DNA from 4 places in the Cytobacillus solani genome. Region 3 is predicted to be linked to each of the others. Evidence: predicted binding sites of a transcription regulator. Region 3 holds the regulator's gene; each other region holds the start of a gene.
What was found. Region 3 encodes Rex, which represses fermentation and respiration genes when NADH is low (regulators of the CRP and FNR family bind a similar motif). Its sites were predicted from a motif close to TTGTGAAATATTTCACAA; they were not measured.
Positions count from the first base shown of each region.

Region 1 (3,193 bases), 1.4 Mb from region 3:
AGTTTCCCCATCTACTGTCAAGGTGGTAGTAAAAAGTATATTATCCCTAGCTAAATTGTAATGGCGTTGAAATTCTAAATTTTCCTTTCTAATCACTGGGAAGGAGAAATCCTTTTTTCCTAATACTCTTTCAAAATTTACTATTTGAAGAATAAAAACTCCATTTTCATTCAGTTTATTGAAGGTTACCTGCAAAAATTGATCGATTTCTTCCAAATTCTTTAAGTGTGCAATGGTATTGCCTATGCAATAGATGCCATCATAGGTTTCTGTGAATTCATCTACTTGTTGCATAGCTTTAGTCTCAACATTAAGTGATATAGTTTCTGCTAATGCCTTCATACGTATCTCTTCGGCCATTCTTTCTTCAGGCTCAGTCGCAGTGACAGTGAAGCCTTCCTTTGCAAGAGCAAGTGCCATATTCCCCGTTCCAGCACCAACATCTAAGATTTTTCCGCCTTTAGGTAAATGAGCGGATAGAAATTGCTTTGTATGTTTATTTGCAGGGAAAATTTGATCATAATAGGGTGACAAAATTTTATAAAATGACATCTAGTAATCATCCTTTCTTTTTTATATTTTCTCTCTTAACTATACGAAAAAAAGGACAAAACACTGTGATTGTCATCATAGCGAATAAACACTTCTTTTATCGAAATGCCACTATTATTAGCGAATGCCATTTTTTTGTGATTCATATCACCGTTTAGTTGATTTTTCTCTATTAAAATAAATTAAAATTCTAAATTTTTTAATAAAGAGAGAGGTGTATTTATTGAATCGCGGTAGATTAGCGTTCTTTACTATTTTATTGACATATCTTTTGATTGTATTTGGAGGGTATGTAGCCTCATCAGAATCTGGCATGGGCTGTGGTCCAGAATGGCCGTTATGTAACGGAGCTGTTATCCCCATTTTACAAGGAGATACGTTAATTGAATTTGCTCATCGAGTGATAGGGGCCATTCTCGGAATAATGGCGGTACTGTTATTTGTTAAGATTATTCGGTCACAGACAAATACTACTATTCGTTCAGTTGCATGGGGAATGATATTCTTATTAACTGTACAAATTCTTCTTGGAGCTGTAGTTGTCATTCTTGATCTGCCTGCTATTGTCGTGACAGGACATTTATTAGTTGCCATGATATTCCTTGCTAGCCTTATCTGGCTTTGGAGGAGCACGAGTATGAAGGAATCGAAGGAAAAAATTCATACGGTTTCTATTAATATTGAAAAACGTAAACAAATAATCAATCATTTAAATATTGTCTTAATCCTGTTACTATTAACTCTCGTTTTTGGCGCCTACATTAAACATGAATCTTACGGATTAGCATGCGGGTGGCTAACATGTGGGGATTCACTTCTGCCAAATACATTACAAGAAATTCTTCAAACGGTACATAGAGTATTAGCGGTCATATCTACTATCTATCTTTTGCTGATCAGTTTTTGGGCGTTTTCAAAAAGATGGGGTGTGGCTATGCAAAATCGCTTATTCATTGCATTATTAGTAGTGTTGCTGCAACTGCTAATCGGAGTATTGACAGTCATATCTTATCTTGATATCCCATGGGCTGTACTGCATTTGGCGATTGGAACCGCATTGTTCGGTTTCGTATATGAGGCAAGAGCCTTTGCAGGAATTCATATGCCATTAACAAGAAAGCCAAGAATAGCAGTGAATGAAAATAATAAAAGTCAGATGTGAAAATATAACTATGAAAAAATGCTGCTCCAGAATAATGGACCAGCTTTTTTTTTTTTGAATGAGCCAGGGATGTATTTTAATTCGTTATTAAACTTATCATTAAGCGGATAATTATTAATCTAGAATTGTAAGTTAATAGTAATGATAATATTTTTAAATATGTATTTGAAATTCTTAAAAGATAGGAGTATAGTAGTTAAGGGGTAACTGATAGGAAGCAAGCAAGTGAATTTTTTTTGAACTTTTTTGTGAAATATCACACAAGTCACAATTTCCTTTCAGTTTATTATTTTCAAAATATTTTTAGATGCAAAGGGGAATAGAAAATGACAGCTACGCTTACTCAAACAAAGCCAGAACAAGAACATTTCGAAATGTCATCCAATCGTGAAAGACAAGATATCCTTGATCAGCTGTTAAAACCAGAAGTTCAAGAATCATTAACAGCCTTAGTTGATCAGCTGCCAAAACTAACTGAACTTCTTAATGTATTGAATAAGTCTTATGACTTTGCTCAATCAGTTGCAACTGATGATGTATTAAAGAATGATACTGTTGGAGCTATTAAAGAAATAGTAGATCCTGTTAAAAATTCCGTGAAAAGTATTGCTGCAACTGCCATTGAAGCAAAGGATCGTGCAGAAGAAAGCCATGAAGTAATCGGTCTTTTTGGTCTTTTAAAAATGATTAAAGACCCACAAGCACAGAAACTTTTCCGTTTTATAACAGCTTATCTTGAAATTTCTTCAGAACGCAGCAACCAAAAATAATTCTTTCTATACAACAAAGTAAGGACGGGGAAAATAATGACGAAACATATTGTTATTCTAGGTGCAGGTTACGGCGGACTTCTTTCAGCTCTAACTGTTCGTAAATATTTAGATAGTAATGAAGCTTATGTTACAGTAGTAAATCAATATCCAACACACCAAATCATTACGGAACTACACCGTCTTGCTGGTGGAACAATTTCTGAACAAGCTGTTTCTATGCCATTAGAAAAGCTTTTCAAAGGAAAAGATATTGATCTTAAAATTGCTAAAGTTGAATCATTCTCTGTAGATAATAAAGAAGTGAAGCTTTCTGACGGTTCTACTTTAACTTATGATGCTCTTGTTGTATCTTTAGGCAGTAAAACAGGTTACTTCGGTATCCCAGGACTTGAAGAAAACAGCATGGTTTTAAAATCAGTTGATGATGCAAACAATATTTTCAATCATATTGAAGGCAAAATTCGTGAATATGCGAAATCAAAAAATGAAGCAGATGCAACGATCGTAATCGGCGGCGGCGGTTTAACAGGTGTTGAATTAGTTGGCGAGATTGTTGATAATATGCCAAAAATCGCTAAAAACTATGGCGTAGATCCAAAAGAATTAAAGATCAAGCTTGTAGAAGCAGGTCCAAAAATTCTTCCAGTATTGCCAGATCACTTAATTGAACGTGCAACAGCAAGCCTTGAAGCGCGTGGTGTTGAAT
Region 1 is NZ_CP041305.1:18,450-21,642, reverse strand. Features, by position in the region: gene FI644_RS00130 (class I SAM-dependent methyltransferase) at 1-552, opposite strand, end outside; gene FI644_RS00125 (COX15/CtaA family protein) at 776-1,714, shown strand; gene FI644_RS00120 (helical membrane plugin domain-containing protein) at 2,041-2,484, shown strand; gene FI644_RS00115 (NAD(P)/FAD-dependent oxidoreductase) at 2,521-3,193, shown strand, end outside.
Region 1: the regulator Rex is predicted to act here: its motif matches at 1,961-1,978, upstream of FI644_RS00120 (helical membrane plugin domain-containing protein).

Region 2 (3,193 bases), 2.2 Mb from region 3:
ATACCGTTCCTGCACGAAGCTTGCTTGCAACGTAATGGGCATTGGCAATATCACGCGTCCAAACACCTGCAGCTAAACCATACTCGCTGTTATTGGCACGATTAATCAATTCATCCAAATCCTCATACGGTAATGCAGAAATAACAGGACCAAAAATTTCTTCTTTCGCAATGGTCATTTCATCCCGAACATCTGCAAAAATAGTAGGGGAGACAAAATATCCTTGCTCCTGTGGCTTTTCACCGCCAACAAGAAGCTGCGCACCTTCACTGACACCTTTTTCAATATAGCCCAGGACTCGATTTTGCTGTTCAGTTGAGACGAGCGGGCCAATTTCAGTATCTGCATGAATACCTGCACCTTGTTTGATTTTCTTAGCATGACTAACCATATCGGCGACAACATTATCAAATTGCTTCTTTTGGATAAAGACTCGAGATCCAGCACAGCATACTTGCCCTTGATTAAACATAACCCCATTTAATGCACCTGGAATCGCCTTTGTTAAATCTGCATCCGGTAGAATGATATTAGGCGATTTTCCTCCTAATTCAAGCGTTACTCTTTTTAAAGTCTTAGAAGCTTTCTCCATTATCAATTTTCCAACTTCAGTTGAACCGGTAAATGCAATTTTGTCCACTAGTGGATGATCGACTAATGGCTGACCAGCTGTTTCACCAAATCCTGGTACAATATTCACTACACCAGCAGGGAAACCGGCTTCTTCAATTAATTCTGCTAAGTATAAAGCAGAAAGCGGTGTTTGCTCCGCAGGCTTCAATACGACTGTACAGCCAGTCGCGAGAGCTGCTCCTATTTTCCACATCGCCATTAGGAGAGGGAAGTTCCATGGAATAATTTGCCCTACTACACCTACTGCTTCATGGCGTGTATAGTTGAAAAATGGACCGCTTACAGGAATCGTTTGTCCTACAATTTTTGTCGACCATCCGGCATAATATCGCATATGCTCAACAGCTAGCGGAATATCCGCATTAGTTGTTTCACGAATAGGTTTCCCATTATCTAATGTTTCCAATTGTGCTAATTCTGCACTGTTTTCTTCCATTAAATCTGCAAGTTTATACATAAGTCTGCTTCTTTTCGCTGCACTCATCTTTGACCAAGGACCTTCATCAAACGCCTTTCTAGCAGCTTTTACAGCAAGATCGATGTCCTCAGGCCCTGCCTCGAATACATTAGCTAGCACCTCGCCAGTAGCTGGATTATATGTTTCAAATGTTTTTTGAGACTTGCTTTCAACAAACTCTCCATTAATATATAGATGTTTTTTTCCGGTTAGAAATTTTTCTACCTTTTCCTTTAGACTAACTGTTAATTGACTCATCATACTCCTCCTTTAAAATAGTAATCTATGTATTTCATGCTGCTAGTTTAAGAAGAATGCCTTTGTGAACGCTTACAATACTATGTTAACACTATGAAAAATTGATAATCAATGAATAATTAAACAAATATTCTGACAACAATCGACACGTCTTTTCTATGAATATCTTTTTCCATCATTGTAAATATGTCAGAAAAATGGCAGTAGTTTGAACTAATGGTGAACAATTTACCTGTCCGACACGAAAAGCCAGTGTTGATGCTATTTTTCCTCTTTTTGAACATTCTGTGATTTGAGGAATATGTCACAGAACTACGATTAGGTTAAGAATACGATAAAGATAAGTATTTCCAGTAATAACTTAAAAGACCTGTATTCAAAGGGGGGCAAGGGAATGAAGGGTACAGGATTATTCAAAATTTTGATTGGCGGGCTAGCTGCATATGAACTTCTCGGGATGATGAAAGCAGGAAATAAAACTGTTCTGCGGCCCCCGGGAGCAGTTGATGAAGATGAATTTCTTGCCCTTTGCATTAGATGCGGGAAGTGTAATCAAGCCTGTCCCTATGACTCTATCAAAATGGGAAAGGAAAACCTAGGCTTTGGGATTGGAACTCCTTATATCGATGCAAGAGATAATCCATGCCGCCTTTGTGATGACTACCCTTGTGTTAATGTTTGCCCAACAGATGCTCTAACAGGAATTAATAATGTATACGATGTAGAAATGGGCCTAGCTGTTATTGATACGAAACATTGTATTGCTTACCAAGGTATGAGGTGCGAAGTATGCTATCGTGAATGTCCATTAATAGACGAAGCAATTAAATTAAATATTTATGTAAAACCTGATGACCCAACACACGCTGTCTTTGCACCTATTATAGATCCTGAGAAATGTGTGGGCTGTGGGATCTGTGAAGAAAGATGTGTCATAGAGAATCCTGTTGCGATAAGAGTTAAACCACGAGTAATAAAGGGGATCTTTTAATAGCGGTTTTTAGTGGCATGAGCACATAGATTAGATACATACTGCTCAACAAATTTAAGCCACTTTAAATAGATAGATAAAGTCTCTTCATTTAAAAGGGAGGAAAGTAAGCTATGGAATTATCTAGAAGAACCTTGCTTAAAGCAACTGCAATCTCCATGACAATGGCTGTTGCTGGCTGTAAAAAGAAGGAGGCAAAACCTTCAGGAACAGAAGTGGCAATAGCTGGAGAATCAACAGAACCAGATGAATGGAAATCGACTGTTTGCCGATTCTGCGGTACAGGATGCGGTGTATTAGTAGGAATAAAAGATGGGAAAGTTGTAGCCACTAAGGGTGACCCAGATAACCGTTCAAGCAGAGGACTTAACTGTATTAAAGGTTTTTATGTAGGGAAAATCTTATTTGGAAAAGATCGCCTGACAAAACCGTTAATACGGGAAGACAAATCAAAAAAAGGTACAATGGAGGGTTTTAGAGAGGCTTCCTGGGAAGAAGCACTTGACCTGGTAGCAAAGAAGTTAAAGGAAAACTATGAAAAGGATCCAAAATCGATCGCATTCTGGGGCTCTGGTCAGCAGACAATCATGGATGGCTATGTATCTGTTAAACTTTGGAAAGCTGGCTTATTAAATAATAATATTGATCCGAATGCAAGACTTTGTATGGCCAGTGCAGTTACTGGGTTTATGTCTACTTTCCAGTCGGACGAACCGATGGGCTCCTATAAAGATTTAGATGAAGCAGATGTTTTTGTTACATGGGGTGCCAATATGGCTGAAATGCATCCTGTTCTGTTTTCACGTTTAACAGCTAGGAAGATTGCAAATCCAGGCGTTAAACTCTATGACATA
Region 2 is NZ_CP041305.1:4,401,212-4,404,404, forward strand. Features, by position in the region: gene FI644_RS22105 (aldehyde dehydrogenase family protein) at 1-1,348, opposite strand, end outside; gene FI644_RS22110 (4Fe-4S dicluster domain-containing protein) at 1,743-2,339, shown strand; gene napA (nitrate reductase catalytic subunit NapA) at 2,453-3,193, shown strand, end outside.
Region 2: the regulator Rex is predicted to act here: its motif matches at 1,641-1,658, upstream of FI644_RS22110 (4Fe-4S dicluster domain-containing protein).

Region 3 (3,193 bases):
AAATCTCTTCTCCATGATAACCAATAGCGATTGAGTCAGCCTTTAATACATCATTTCCCGATTGTCTATCAATTTGGAAGCCAAAAGAGGCAGATTTTTCATCTCCTAGGGGCCTGTCCATTACTTCCATTTTTTCAAGCTGCTTGCGGCGGCTCTGAGCTCTTTTTGTTGTGGAAGCTCGTGCAAGATTTCGTTGAATGAAATCCTGAAGCTTTGCTACTTCCTCCTGCTGTTTTTCATATTCTTTCATTTCACGTTCAAAATTTGCTGCCTTTTGGTCGAGGTAGGCACTGTAATTCCCTGTATATTTACGAATTTGAAGTCTTGATAGTTCGTATACTTGTGAAACCACTTTATCTAAAAAATAACGATCATGTGAGACAATTAATATGGCCCCGTCGTATCCTTGTAAATATTGCTCTAACCACGTTAGAGTATCGATATCTAAATGATTGGTAGGCTCATCCAGGATTAAAATATCGGGTTTTGTTAATAATAGTTTTCCGAGAGCAAGTCTTGTTTTCTGCCCTCCGCTTAATGTTGATACTTTTGTATCGTAGCTAAAGGAATGGAAATTTAAGCCGTGGAGAACTGAACGGATGTCTGACTCGTATTGATAACCGCCTTCTTCTTTAAATTGAACTTGACGTTTATCATATTCGGACAAAATTCGCTCATATTCCTGCTGATTTCCCATAGCTTCGGGATCAGACATACGTTCTTCAAGCCTGCGTAATTCTTTTTCTTGGGTTTGAAAATGCGCAAATACTGTTAACATTTCATTCCAAATGGATTGTTCAGATTCTAAGCCTGTATTTTGAGCTAGGTAACCTATTTTTACATCCTTAGGCTTAATTATTTCTCCGGACTCATAAGACATTTGCCCTGCAATAATTTTTAGTAGAGTAGATTTACCAGCTCCATTACGGCCTACAAGGGCAATTCGATCTCTTGTTTGTACTTCTAGCTTTATATTCGATAAAATAGGATCAGCACCAAAATTTTTCATTAATTGATTTACTTGTAATAAAATCATTTTTTTCACCTCTATATTCTAGAGTTAGTGTAACTCATTCATATATGATGGGCAATAACCGATACATTTTGCGTAAGTGAATGGTTGTACAAATTGCATACAAATGGATAAAAATAGTGTATCATTTTGTAGAGAGGTGTATGTACATGACAGATTTTACTCATTTTAATCAAGAGGGCCGAGCAAAAATGGTTGACGTTAGTGATAAGCCTGAAACTGTCCGAACAGCGATTGCTCACTCAAGTATTATTGTAAATAAAGAAATATATGAAAAAATTACTTCTAATAAAATGAAAAAAGGGGATGTCCTTGCAGTCGCTCAAGTTGCAGGAGTGATGGCATGCAAGAAAACCTGGGAAATCATCCCGATGTGTCACCCTATTCCGCTAACTGGTGTGGATATTTCCTTCTCATGGGTAATGGATCAAGAGGAATATACCCTATTAATTACGGCATCAGCTAAAACAAAAGGAAACACTGGCGTTGAGATGGAAGCGCTCACAGCGGCATCTGTCTGTGCTTTGACCGTTTATGATATGTGTAAAGCGGTTGATAAGGGAATGATCATTGGCAGAACGTATTTAGTTGAAAAAACAGGCGGTAAAAATGGAGACTTTAAAAGAGACACTAAATAATGTAACTTTGGGAGAGTGGATGAATAATGGCGAATGAATCAGTGAAAATTCCGCAAGCAACTGCAAAAAGGCTCCCTTTGTACTATCGATTTCTAAAAAATTTACATTCCTCTGGCAAGCAAAGGGTATCATCAGCTGAGCTAAGTGAGGCAGTAAAGGTGGACTCTGCCACCATTCGCAGGGATTTTTCCTACTTTGGGGCATTGGGGAAAAAGGGATACGGGTATAATGTCAATTATTTGCTTACATTTTTCCGGAAGACATTAGACCAGGATGAACTGACAAAGGTGGCATTAATCGGAGTAGGAAATTTAGGCACTGCTTTTCTGAATTATAACTTTTTGAAAAATAATAATACAAAAATTGAAGTTGCTTTTGATGTAGACGTAAATAAAGTCGGTTCAAAAATTGGGGAAGTTCCCGTTTTTCATATGGATGATTTAGAAAAAGTAATTAAAGAACACAATATTCAAGTGGCGATATTAACCGTTCCTGCACCTGCTGCTCAATCAATCGCTGACCGGATTGTTCAGGGAAGTGTAAATGGAATTTTGAATTTTACACCAGCTAGGCTATCTGTCCCATCGACAATAAGAATTCATCATATTGATTTAGCTGTAGAGCTTCAGTCTCTTATTTATTTCTTAAAGCATTACCCGACAGAAAGTGAAAAAGAAGAATAAAATATTAAAGTAAATGAGCCTCTCAAAATGGAGGCTCATTTATTTTTTAGGCTATTTTTTAATTTGAAATGAAAAGCAACCATGCGCAGACCGCCGCCTAAGTCAAAGGTTGCAATAATAATTAGAAATACAGTGAAAATTCCCCATCCTTGTTCCCTTTGTATGTTTTGAATGGCGATGTATGTAAAGAGGAGACCGAGAATAATATAGATAATGCCTGAAAATAATGGTGACCTTCTCATATAAATCCTCCAATAAAAGATTGTATTTTTTCTATTTTTTCCAGCCAGTTTTCTATTGGCTCCTTATTAAGCTGCAGAATAACAACAAGTGTATTCATTGTCACGTGAGCGAAGATCGGTACAATAATCCGCTTTGTTTTTACATAAAGAAAAGCAAACGTAAATCCCATCGCAGAATATAAAAGCGTATGTTCAATCTCTGCATGTGCTAGGGCAAAAATGACAGAGCTGATTAATGCTGATAAAAAGAAGTTCAATCGTTTATGCAGGGATCCAAAAATGATTTTTCGAAAAACGATTTCTTCTAATATAGGTCCGATGATGGAACTGACGATTATTACGGCCGGGAAGGTTTGGATAAGCATCAGGATGTCCTGTGTATTTTCGGACCCCATTTCAATGCCAACCATGTTTTCGATACTTGCCGCCATTATTTGGGCGAAATAGGCTAGGAAGATCCCTCCAACTGCCCATGCGATAGAAGTTGGAACAGAAGAAGCATCCCGCAATTCCCGGACTGTTTTCATTTCTTTCCGTAATAGCACAAGAGTAATAATGAAGGTAATTGAAAAGCTAATGACAATCCAATAGGGTACA
Region 3 is NZ_CP041305.1:1,370,537-1,373,729, reverse strand. Features, by position in the region: gene FI644_RS06855 (ABC-F family ATP-binding cassette domain-containing protein) at 1-1,036, opposite strand, end outside; gene moaC (cyclic pyranopterin monophosphate synthase MoaC) at 1,183-1,671, shown strand; gene FI644_RS06845 (redox-sensing transcriptional repressor Rex) at 1,698-2,354, shown strand; gene FI644_RS06840 (YdiK family protein) at 2,390-2,596, opposite strand; gene FI644_RS06835 (CPBP family intramembrane glutamic endopeptidase) at 2,593-3,193, opposite strand, start outside.

Region 4 (3,193 bases), 2.5 Mb from region 3:
AATCCTAGCCGTTCAATTAGGGAAGTGTTAGGCAGCTTTTTTGTTTGTACACTTCTCATATAAGTTCTCATGACAGCCATTTTCTTCAAGACCTTCCGAATATGTGATTCATCACCTGCCGTAAGTAAATTGGCTAAGTATTGGATTGGAATCCGCAGTTCATCAATTGCAGGGAAAATGTCCTCTGCATTTGATGAACTGCCAACTCCTTCAAACATATTCATAATTGGGCTTAGTGGCGGAATATACCATACCATTGGCATCGTCCGATATTCAGGGTGAAGCGGCAGCGCAATTTTCCAATCTATAATCATTTTATAGAGAGGTGATTTTTGTGCTGCTTCAATGAATTCCAATGGGATGCCTTCATTCTTAGCAGCTTCCACGACATCAGGATCATTAGGGTCTAAAAAGATGTCTAATTGTGCATGATAAAGATCTTTTTCATCAGATAAAGCGGCTTCTTCGACCTTATCTGCATCATAAAGCATAACTCCGAGGTAGCGAATACGGCCAACACAAGTTTCAGAGCAGATTGTTGGCAGTCCAGCCTCTATTCTTGGGAAACATAAGGTGCATTTTTCTGCTTTATTTGTTTGCCAGTTGAAATACACCTTTTTATAAGGACAAGAAGTCACACAGTGTCTCCATGCACGGCAAGCATTTTGGTCAACAAGAACAATCCCGTCCTCATCCCGTTTATACATAGCACCTGACGGGCATGCACTCACGCAGGATGGGTTGATGCAGTGCTCACATATTCTTGGCAAGTACATCATGAATACCTCTTCAAATTCAGTGCGAATTTGATTTTCCATTGCGACAACATTCGGATCCTGTAACCCAGTGATATGACCACCAGCAAGGTCATCCTCCCAGTTTGGACCTGTGATTTGCTTAGAAAAAGAAATTTGTGTGAAATAGAAAGGCTGACATAAAAAAAGACTGACAATTTTATGTCAGTCTTTTTTACTATGATTCTTATTCAATACTGCAATAAGTAGCAGGGCAATTTTCACAGCCAATTTCTTCTTTAAGGAATTTGAGATTATGGACTGTAATTTTCCCTTTCTTAATGGAGATAATTCCTTCTCGCTTTAATTCATTAAGCATTCGGTTCGTGCTTTCTCTTGATGTTCCACAAAAATTCCCTAGCTCTTGGTTTGTTAAAGGAAGATCAATTAGAATGCCATCACTTTTTTTTATCCCATAGCTATTAGTCATACGAATAAGAGTAGAGAATAATGCTCCTTTTTTCCCGTTTAAAACAAGGTCACGAAATTTTGTTTGCGTTTTACGAAAATGATCACTCATCCATTTCATAAATTCGAATGCTAGTGCACTATTTTGGAAGATTTCCCTTTCAATGACTTCTTTCTTGATCGCTGCTATTTCGCCATCTTCTAGTATTAGGGCACTTAGCAAATATCTTGGTGCATGTGTAAATAAAGTTAATTCCCCACAAATATCATTATCTCCACAAATTCGTAAGGCAAGCTCTCGGCCATCCTTAGAAATTTTACTTATTTGGACTTTACCGGAAATGATTAGGTAAAGTTCCTCTGCATGTTCTCCTTCTTGAAATAAATATTGTCCTTTAGTCGTTTTTATTGTCCGATCTGCTAGCTGAAGCAATTCTTTTATCTCAATTGAATGTGTTGGTTTCATTGATTGCACCATATGCTTATCACCCTTTATTTTAACATCCATGTTGTTAACTATATTCTAACACTAAGGGGTGGAAAACTGTCTGTTTTAAACTGTGAATTATTTATGAACTTCATTTGAAATGTGAAGATCTTCACATCTTATCACATCCAAATTTTTTACGATGTACTCAAATAACCGAAAGGGGAATTTTAAAATGAAATCGAAAGCGATACAATTACCTCTTCAAACACTTAGTTTAGTTGCTGGATTTATGGTATGGGTCATTTTATCAGCATTAATGCCTTTTATTAAAGAAGAAATCCAATTATCAGCCAATCAATTAGCACTAGTAACAGCGATTCCAGTAGTCCTAGGATCAATATTAAGGATACCGATAGGATATTGGACGAATCGTTTTGGGGCAAGAAAATTATTTTCTATTAGCTTTATTCTGTTGCTTTTTCCAATTTACTACATCAGTATATCTAGTTCATTCACTGACTTACTCATCGGAGGACTATTCTTAGGGATTAGTGGAGCAGTATTTTCAGTGGGAGTTACTTCTTTACCTAAATACTATCCAAAGGAGAAGCATGGATTTGTTAACGGTATCTATGGTGTAGGGAATGTCGGAACTGCGATTACTACATTCTCAGCACCGGTCATTGCCACTCAATTTGGATGGCAGACAACTGTTCAGCTATTCTTAATCATTGTATTAGTTGTGGCGGTAGTGAACTTTTTCTTAGGTGATAAAAATGAACCAAAAGTAGTCACTCCATTAAAGGATCAAATCAAAAGTGTTTACAAAAATGAAAAGCTATGGTGTTTAAGTTTGTTCTATTTCTTAACATTTGGTGCATTTGTTGCATTTACAATTTATCTGCCAAACTTCCTCGTAGCAAATTTTGAGCTGGATAAAGTTGATGCAGGTTTAAGAACAGCAGGATTTATTGCAATCGCAACGTTTGTCCGTCCATTAGGCGGATGGCTTGGTGATAAATTTAATTCATTTAAGATTTTAATGATCGTTTTTGCAGGTCTAACCTTATCAGGAATCTTATTAGCATTTAATCCAACATTGACATTTTATTCTATCGGCTGTTTAACAATTGCCTTCTGTGCGGGTATTGGCAATGGAACTATTTTCAAGCTGGTACCGATGTATTTCTCAAAGCAAGGCGGAATTGTTAATGGGATTGTTTCAGCAATGGGAGGCTTAGGAGGATTCTTTCCACCGCTCATGCTCTCATTCTTATTTAATTTGACTGGCCATTATGCAATAGGGTTTATGGCGTTGTCTCAAGTAGCACTTGCTAGTTTAATTATCGTTGTTTGGATGTATTATCAGGAAAAAATGGGGTCTGCTGTTCAAAAAGGGAAACCATTTAATGGAAGAGGGCAATTATCTCAATAATAATAATAATAATAGGAAAATCCTCAAATGCTTATGAGGATTTTTCCTTTATCAAGTCATATTTTTGAAAGTTTTTATTCCTCAAAGAAAGCTCTAAATGTTTTTAAATCGGTATTGTTTTTGTTT
Region 4 is NZ_CP041305.1:3,880,028-3,883,220, forward strand. Features, by position in the region: partial or broken gene narH (nitrate reductase subunit beta) at 1-887, opposite strand, end outside; gene FI644_RS19465 (Crp/Fnr family transcriptional regulator) at 982-1,680, opposite strand; gene FI644_RS19470 (nitrate/nitrite transporter) at 1,865-3,067, shown strand; gene FI644_RS19475 (hypothetical protein) at 3,142-3,193, opposite strand, start outside.
Region 4: the regulator Rex is predicted to act here: its motif matches at 1,790-1,807, upstream of FI644_RS19470 (nitrate/nitrite transporter).